Regions from separate parts of the Mesorhizobium sp. M1406 genome, predicted to be linked through region 1. Evidence: predicted binding sites of a transcription regulator. Region 1 holds the regulator's gene; the other holds the start of a gene.
The links. Region 1 encodes LexA, which represses DNA repair genes until DNA is damaged. Its sites were predicted from a motif close to TGTTCNNNNTGTGTTCNG; they were not measured.
Positions count from the first base shown of each region.

Region 2: the regulator LexA is predicted to act here: its motif matches at 2,643-2,660, upstream of NKH03_RS33440 (ImuA family protein).

Region 1 is NZ_JAMYKW010000015.1:40,709-45,205, reverse strand. It holds gene NKH03_RS15215 (ComEC/Rec2 family competence protein) at 1-1,985, shown strand, start outside; gene lexA (transcriptional repressor LexA) at 1,982-2,734, opposite strand; gene kynU (kynureninase) at 3,178-4,425, opposite strand.
Region 2 is NZ_JAMYKW010000111.1:1,668-6,164, reverse strand. It holds gene NKH03_RS33450 (error-prone DNA polymerase) at 1-141, opposite strand, end outside; gene NKH03_RS33445 (DUF6504 family protein) at 138-1,616, opposite strand; gene NKH03_RS33440 (ImuA family protein) at 1,558-2,619, opposite strand; gene NKH03_RS33435 (metallopeptidase family protein) at 2,802-3,224, shown strand; gene NKH03_RS33430 (TetR/AcrR family transcriptional regulator) at 3,295-3,942, opposite strand; gene NKH03_RS33425 (hypothetical protein) at 4,113-4,497, shown strand, end outside.

The DNA of each region.
Region 1 (4,497 bases):
TCGAGACATGGCGGGCGGGAACGCAGATGCTGGGCTCGGAAATCTCGACGCAAGTGACCGGCCGCGTCGTTTCGCTCGACCGGATGGAGAGCGGTCGTATCCGGCTGACCATCGACGTCACATCGACCGCAAGGCCGAAACTGCGCTATGCGCCGGAGCGGGTGCGACTTTCGGCGCGAAAGATCCCGGCGGACGTGATCGCCGGCTCCCTGATCACTGGATATGCCAAGCTGTTGCCGCCGACCGGGCCTGTGCGGCCGGACAGCTACGACTTCTCCTTCGACAGCTATTTCGCCGGCATCGGCGGCAGCGGGTTCTTTCTCGGCAATCCAAAACTTGTCGTCACCGATGACGGCGACATGCCGCTATCGGACCGCCTTTCCTCGGGGATAGAAAAAGCCCGTGAAGCGATTGCCGACCACATCAGGGGCAGCGTCGGTGGCGCCGAGGGCGAGATCGCGGCGGCGCTGATCGTCGGCGTGCGCGCCGGCATTCCCGATGACATCAACGAAGCGATGCGGCGTACCGGCATCTACCACATCATCTCCATTTCCGGACTGCATATGGCGCTCGTCGCCGGCACCATCATGGGGCTGCTGCGCGGCGCCTTCGCCTTGTTTCCGGACTTTTCCGCGCGTCGTCCGGTCAAGAAATACGCCGCCGTCGCGGCACTGTTCTCGATCGCCGCCTATCTCGTCATCTCAGGCATCGTCGTCGCCGCCGAGCGCAGCTTCATAATGCTGGCAGTGATGCTGATTGCCGTGCTGTTCGATCGGGCGGCACTCACCATGCGCAATCTAGCAGTTTCAGCGATCGCCGTCATCGTGGTGTCGCCGCATGAAGTGGTCGGCCCGAGTTTCCAGATGTCCTTCGCCGCAACCGCGGCGCTGGTCGGCGCCTATGCCGGCTGGTCGGAGCATCGTGCGGGAAAGACGAGACCACCGCCGCCAAAGCGGTCGCTGCCTGGTTTCCTGACGCGAAAATTCCTGCTGGCGGCAGGCGGCCTTTCCATGACTTCCATCATCGCCGGCGGCGCCACGGCGCTGTTTGCCATCTGGCATTTTCAGCGTGTGTCGCCGCTCAGCCTGTTCGCCAATCTGGCGATCATGCCGATCGTATCACTGGTCGTCATGCCTTTCGCAGTCCTCAGCGCACTGGCGATGCCATTCGGCGCCGACGGCCCCTTTCTTTATGTAATGGGCAAAGGCCTGACGGCGATGATCGCAATGTCCGGATGGATTTCCGAGCGTTCGCCAGTCGACGCAATCGGCTTGATTTCGCGGCAGTCTGTCCTCCTGGTGGCGATTGCCCTTGTCATCGCGACGATGGCGACGACATGGCTGCGGCTGGCAGCTCTTCCTTTCGCGCTTGCCGGCCTGCTGACGGTCTCGGACACGCGCGCACCCGACGTGCTGATCTCGGAGGACGCAAGGCTGGTCGCGTTGCCGATCGGCGGCGGCGAACTCGCGGTCAGCCGGGCCAGGCCGAACGAATTCACCGTCGACAACTGGAAGCGTGCGCTGACATCCGAAAGCATCATCGTGCCGGAGGTGTTCGACGAAGGCGACGGTCAATTCGACGTCGCGGATGCGGCTGAAATGCCGCCGGGAGCACCGTTCTATTGCACTTCAGGCGTTTGCGTCGCCAGGCATCCGTCCGGCGCGTTCATTGCCTATGTCGAGGACCGAAAAGACACCTGGAAAGCCTGTGGTTTCGCCGACCTGATCGTCATCAATGACGCGACGGCCTATGACGCCTGTCACAACCCGCTGGTTCTCGTTATCACCAAACGGCAACTGGCCCGCAAAGGCAGTGCTGCCGTCTTCTTCGATCGCCAATCGGCGACCGCGCCGGCGACAATCAGCTTCGCCGTGGACAGGCCATATCGGCCCTGGCACGCGCAACGCAAGTTTTCACGCGAGGCGAGGGGACTGCCGCCCTTCAAGAGACCCGAGAAGCCAGTCGTTGAACCGCAGCTGCCTTAGTAGCGGCGGATCAGGCCAACGAGCTTGCCCTGCACCTTGACCCTGTCTGGCCCGAAAATACGGGTTTCATAGGCCGGATTGGCGGCTTCGAGAGCAATCGAGGCGCCCTTGCGGCGGAACCGCTTCAGCGTCGCTTCCTCTTCATCCACCAGCGCCACGATGATCTCGCCAGGGCTCGCCGTATCGGCATTGCGGATGATGACGGTGTCGCCGTCGAAGATGCCGGCCTCGATCATCGAGTCGCCCTTGACCTCCAGCGCATAGTGCTCGCCGCCCATGATCATGTCTGGCGGCACCGAGATCGAATGCGTCTGGTGCTGGATGGCATCGATCGGCACACCGGCGGCGATGCGCCCCATCACGGGGATCGACACGGCGGCGACCACGTCGTCGTCATTGCCTGCTGAAGACATCCGCGAAGACGCTGGCCTGATCTGCCGGCCAAGGCCGCCCTGGCCGAGACTGGCCTGACCAAGACTGCCCTGGATGACGCTTGGAGAAAACTTCTTTGCCGCGTTGAGGCCGGGTGCGATCGAGTCCGGCAGCCGCAGCACTTCCAGCGCGCGTGCCCGGTTGGGCAGCCGGCGAATGAAGCCGCGCTCTTCCAGTGCCGTGATCAAACGATGAATCCCGGATTTGGAGGCAAGGTCGAGCGCCTCCTTCATCTCGTCGAAGGATGGCGGAATGCCGCTTTCCTTCAGGCGTTCATGGATGAACATCAGCAGTTCGTGTTGCTTGCGCGTCAGCATGGCGGCCCCCAGGTACCTGAAACCAGAATCGGAAAAACAAACCCAGAACAAACACTATCTGTTCCAGTTGTGTTCCGCAACTGTTTAAAGTTTAATGAATTTATTAAGGGGGTCGAAATTATTGGCGCTCGCCAGCGGGCCTCGTCGACGACTGTATGCCGTCACAATGCGCTTGCCGGCATTGAAATTGTTATGGTTAATGGGCTGTGGCCCACCTTGGCTCAAGCCTGGCATGAGCTGCCCATGGATCCGCGACGGGCGCATTTCCAGCTTTCCGGGCGTTCGTTTGCCGTGAACGAAACGAAGCCAAAATGCCAACCTTGGTTAATCTATTGCAGCCTGCGCTGGCTACCAGCGGCGAACGCATTCGCGAGCCGAAAAATTCGTCCTCCGTCATCCGACCTGGGGGCAAGACGCGACGACAGATCGTCGGGACGGCCGCGTCAGGTTACGGCCTCCTTGACGGCGAAACGCTGGTCCTTCCATGCACTCGTGCGCAGAATGTCTTCCAGCACCTCGACCGCCAGCCACACGTCCTTGTAGCCGACATAGAGCGGCGTAAATCCGAAACGGATGGCTGACGGCGCGCGGAAGTCACCGATCACGCCGCGCTCGATCAGCGCCCGCATGATTTGATAGCCCTGATCGTGAAGGAACGACACCTGGCTGCCGCGCTTGGTCGCATCTCGGGTGCTCTCCAGCGTGAGACCATAGGCGCCGCACTTCGCTTCGACGAGCTGGATGAACAGTTCGGTCAGCGCGACGCTTTTCTTTCGCAATGCCGCCATGTCGACGTCGTTCCAGATGGCGAGCGCACCTTTGAGCGCCCGCATCGACAGGACCGGCTGCGTGCCGCACAGAAAGCGGCGGATACCGGTGCCGGCAACATAACCCCGTTCGAAGGCAAAGGGCCTCGCATGCCCCCACCAGCCGCTGAGTGGCTGGCTGATCTCGCCGTGGTGGCGCTGGGCGGCATAGATGAAGGCTGGCGCGCCCGGACCGCCGTTGAGGTATTTGTAGGTGCAGCCGACAGCGAAATCAGCATTTGCATGATCGAGCTCGACCGGCAGAGCGCCCGCGGTGTGGCAGAGATCCCAGACGATCAGCGCTCCGGCCGCATGGGCCTTGCGCGTCAGCGCCGTCATGTCGCGCAGTTCACCGGATTTGTAATTGACGTGGTTGACCAGCACCACCGCGACGCTTTCGTCGATCAGCTCCTCGATGGTTGGCGCGTCGACGCCCGCGAGGCGCAGCAAGGCGCCATCCCGGGTCGAGGCCACGCCTTCGGCGATGTACAGGTCGGTGGGAAAACTGTCACCCTCGGCGACGATGGCCAACCGGCCGGGCCGCATCTCCATCGCCGCATGCAACACCTTGTAGATGTTGGTCGACGTCGTGTCGCAGACGACGGTCTGGCCGGCCGCGGCTCCGATCAGGCGTCCAAGCTGATCGCCGAGTTCGATCGGCATCTCGAACCATCCGGCTGTATTCCAGGCCCGGATGAGATCCTGGGCCCATTCCTGGGTCGCCGCTTGCTGCAACTCGCCGAAAACGGCATGTGATGCCGCCCCAAGTGAATTGCCGTCGAGATAGATCACCCCCTCTGGCAAAATGAAACGATCGCGCATGGCACGCAGCGGATCCGTGGCATCCATCGCTTCGATCGCAGCGAGATCAGGAATTCCACTCATGGTCGTTCAGTCCTCGGTTGTTCGCGAAGGGTTCCCGCTGCAAGCGCGTCCCCTCGGTGTGCCTGTTCTCAT
Region 2 (4,497 bases), on a different contig from region 1:
GCGGTCGGCAAGCCCGATCGCGGAAAAGCCCAAAAGCTTGGCGGCGACCACCAGCTCCTCCGGCTTGGAGGCGCCGCGCAGGAAGGAGAAATTCGACTGGATGCCGAACTCGGCATAGGGGATGACGGTCAGCGCGTTCATGCGAAGACCCCATGCAGGAACCAGCGCGGCGGGACCTGCGAGGCGCCGCCGTAGAGACCTTGCCGGTAGAGCCAGTAGCGGCGGCCGTCGGCATCCTCGATGCGGAAATAGTCGCGCGTCGATGCCAACTCGTCGCTGGGCGCCTCGCGCCACCATTCCGCCGCGATGCGCTCCGGCCCCTCGGCCCGCGTCACCCGGTAGAGCGCGCGCCGCCAGCGGAAGTTCAGCGGCGGTCCCTCGGGCATTTCGGTGGCCGGCACATCGATGGGTTCGGGCGAGCGGAACAGCCGGATCGGCCGTTCCGGCGGGAAGATGGTTTTGGGCGCCTGCAGCCTGTCCGGCCTTTTCGGCGGCGTGGTCCGGCGCGGCGCTTCGGTGAAGGGGATGGTGGCGACGGCACGCTCCGGCAGATGGCTTTCGACGACGACCGGTTGCAGCACCGCGCCCTCGCCGAGCCGGGCACGGATGCGGTCGGCGAACAGCGCGATGTCGGCGCCGTCGTCGATCACCTCGCCGGCAAGGTCGGCCTGCTGCATGTCGAAAGCGGCTGATGTCAGCACAGAAAGCCGCACCAGATCGAAGCCATAGCCGGCATCGATATCCTGTTCGAGCGCGGCCAGCCGCTCATGGAACAATTTCTGGATCAGCTTGGGCTCGCGCAGCGGCCGCGAGGTGCCGAGAGCGATGCGGCTGACGGCGCCGTCGACGCGAAAGAGCAGCAGCGCCAACGTCCTGGCGCCCTCGCCGCGACGCTCGAGGTCGATCTTCAAGGTCGTCGCCAGCATGCCCACCAGCCGTTCGATGTCCTCGATCAGGGTGACGGGCTCGGCGAGATGGCGTTCGACCGAAAGCGGCGCGACGGGAAGGCGCGGTGACACCGCCTCGTCGAGACGGCCAAGCGCCTGGTCGAGGCGCAAAAGCAGCAAGGCGCCGAAGCGGCGGGCGAGCGGCGCGCGCGGTGCCGCCATGACGGCGCCCGCCGTGCGCAGGCCGACGCTTTCCAGGCTGGCGCGGGTCGCCGGCTCGATGCGCAGCGCGGCCAGCGGCAGGGGTGCCAGCAGCGCTTCCTCCTCGCCGCCATCGACGATGCGGTCGCCGGCAAACCGTGCCGCCGCCCAGGCCGCTCCCGGTGTCGCGGCAAGCCCGGCGCGGACGTCAAAACCCTGATGGAAGAAACGCGACAGGATGTCGTCCAGCATGGCGCGCTCGCCGCCGAACAAATGGGTGCAGCCGGTGACGTCGAGGAACAGGCCGTCCGCCCCGTCCAGCGCCACCAGCGGGGTGTAACGGTCGCACCAGTCGGCAAGGCCTTCGAGCAGGCGGCGGTCGGCCTCCGGATCGGCCTCGACGACGTCGATCGACGGATGCATGGCGCGCGCATCGGCAATGCCCATGTCGCGCTTCAGGTGCAGCGCCTCAGCCCGCTCGTCGAGGGCCGAGATGCGCTGCGCGTTGCGGTCGCGATGGCTGATCACCAGCGGTGGGTGAGATGGCGGCAGGTGATCCGACGGCCGGGAACGCCAGGACCGCCCCAGACGCTGCCGCAGGATCCTTTCCACTGCCAGATAGGGAAACCACAGAGACAGGATTCTTTGCCCGGCCTCTCTCTTCGCCCCTTCTTTCGTCGCCCGCTCTTTCGTCGAATGCGCGTTCATCGGGGTTCCACTCCAGTGTGAATTGTCCAGGCAAGGCCGTGCGGCTCTTGCCGATGGTGAGGGTGAAGGCCGGGTGGCCGATCGAGCCGGCGAGCGGCCCGGCAATGGTGTCGCGTGGTGCTGCCGGCGCCGAGGCGACGATGAGCCGGACGGGGGCCGCCGTCGGCTCGGGCTCGGCCGCCTGCCGCAGCAGGAACACCGGGCGGCCGGCACCTTGCGCCCTTGCATGCAGCCGGCGCGTCGCGGTCAGGTCCAGCCGCCGCGGATTGCCGCGGATTTCAAGAATGACAGCCGCGAGCGCCGTCATTCGGGCTGCTTCCTCGGCGACCCAGAGCGCATCGACAAGTCTGGGCGCCTCGGAAAACAGCAATTGTTCCGGCTCGATGCCGAACGAGGCATGAAGCCCCCTGGCATAGGGAAAGCCGGCTTCGCGGAAGATTTCCGTGGTGCCGATCCACAGCACCGGCAACCCTGGCGTCCGCTTGAGGATCAGGCTGGCGAGCGACAGGGCGAAGCCGGCGACGGCCCCGGCATCGCGGGTTTGCGTGCCATGGATTTCGCTCAGGGCTGCCTTCGGCAGGCCGCCACTCAAAGCGGCATCGAGACGCTCGACGCCGGTGGGCAGGAACGCATCCGGCAAAGCCGCGGCAATGCCGCGCCGGACGATAGTGAGATCGGTATTGGACGTGACATCCGTGCTGACGTCAGCATCAAGGGGCGCGCCAACCGGCGCCCGCAGGCGCTCGGGCAGCGTTCCCTCGATTTTCGCGATCTGGCGGCGCAGGGCAAAAACAGTCTCCCGCGCCACGGCGGTCATCGCCATGACGGTCAGCTTCCACTCACAATTGTTCCTGTTATGTTCCTATAGATTCCAGAGGGGGCCGGAAGAGTCAAGCGGAGTCATGGGGAATTTATTCCTCTCCACCTGATGATGCAGGCGCATCAGCCCGTCCATTTGCCGATTCCGGTGCGAAAGCCTATATGCCCGGGATCAAAGGACAAAGCATGGCCCGTATCTACAAGACCCGCACCTGGCACGACGAACTCTCGCCCTCGATGGAGGAAATGGAGTTCCTGGCGCTGGAGGCGTATGCCCATCTGCCGGAGGATTTTCGCAAGCTGACCGGCGAGATCGTCATCCAGATCGCCGAGTTCCCGACCGACGAGATCATGGACGATCTATCGCTGGAGACGCCCTTCGACCTGCTCGGGCTGTTCGAGGGACGCGGCATCGCCGAGCGCTGGAATCCGCAGACCGGCGAAGGCCCGAACCGCATCACGCTCTATCGCCGCGCCATCCTCGACTACTGGTCCGAGAACGAAGAAACGCTGGGCGACATCGTCACCCACGTGCTGATCCACGAGATCGGCCACCATTTCGGGCTGTCCGATGACGACATGGAGAAGATCGAAGAGGCGGCGGAGTAACTGGTTCCTACGCCGCGTGAACTGTCCATTCCTCTCGAGTCGGTCCAGAACCCAGCGGCGGCAAAGGCCTCTAAGATTTCGATTCAGGCAGGTTGGTCATCCGGCTGATGAAAAGATGCAGCGCCTTGCGCACGGCGAGCGATGGCGCCTCGGACGGATGCCACAGCGGAAAATGACCATCAACCACCATTCGTGCCAACCCATAGACAAATGCACGAGCGGCAAGAACCAGATGATCGAAGTCCGTGTTCGCAGCCAATCGACCCTGTTGTTGCGCCTGGGTCAGCAGGTCGATCATCTTCCGGCGAATGGCTTCATTCTGACCCCGAAGACTGTCCGACCCGTCGAAATCAATCAGCGTTCGGGAACTGATGATCTGGAAATGCGTGGGATTGGCAATCGCCCATTCCAGATAGCCTTGTCCGATTGCTTCGAAGGCCATGACGGGATCCGCGCTGTCGATTTCTGAAAGTGCATTGGCGACGGCCTCTGTCAGCCGGCTCATGGCCTGTTCGGCGACCGCGGTCAGCAGCGCTGTTTTCGACTGAAAATGCCGGAAGGGTGCGCCGGGGGAAACGCCGGCCCGCTTTGCGGCTTCGCGCACGCTCACATTGTCGGGGCCGCCTTCCTCGACAAGTTGAATTGCAGCATCGATCAGCGTGTCCCGCAAATTGCCATGGTGGTAGCTGGCGCGGCGAGGCGTCTTGGCTTCTGCCATCTCGTTCCCTTCGTTCGGTAGAACTGCTTCACGCGTCCGTAGCATGATTCCGCAATTTATGTAATCACCGTTTACAATTCCGGCAAGAGAATGTAAGCAACGATTACAGATGGGATCGGAACAGGCCCGCGGTCTTCGCGGCCGCCGTTTTCCCAGATGAGGAGACGACCATGCTCGCCACAACCGCCGAACCCCGCCGTCCGCAATCGCTCATTTCGCTTCAGAGGCCAGCCGAAGGACCTCGGCACGAGGAGAATTCCACGACTGTCCGGTCGAGCGCGGCTGTGCCCAGCGCTACGCTCTATCGGCTCGCTTCCGTCGCCGGGGTGGGAAGCGCGCTTATTCTTCTGGTCAACGCGGCTAAACGCAGCTCGCTCATCGCGACCACCGATCTGACGCAACTTCTGGCGCCAGTCGCCGAGATCTTGGCGCTTGGACTTGTCGTAGGCCTGTTTCTTGCATTTGGCCGGCGCGCGGGCCTGTTCGGCATGATCGCGTTTGTCGTCAACTTCGTGGCATTGGCAAGTTTGGTCGGCGTGGAAGTGGTGATCAATC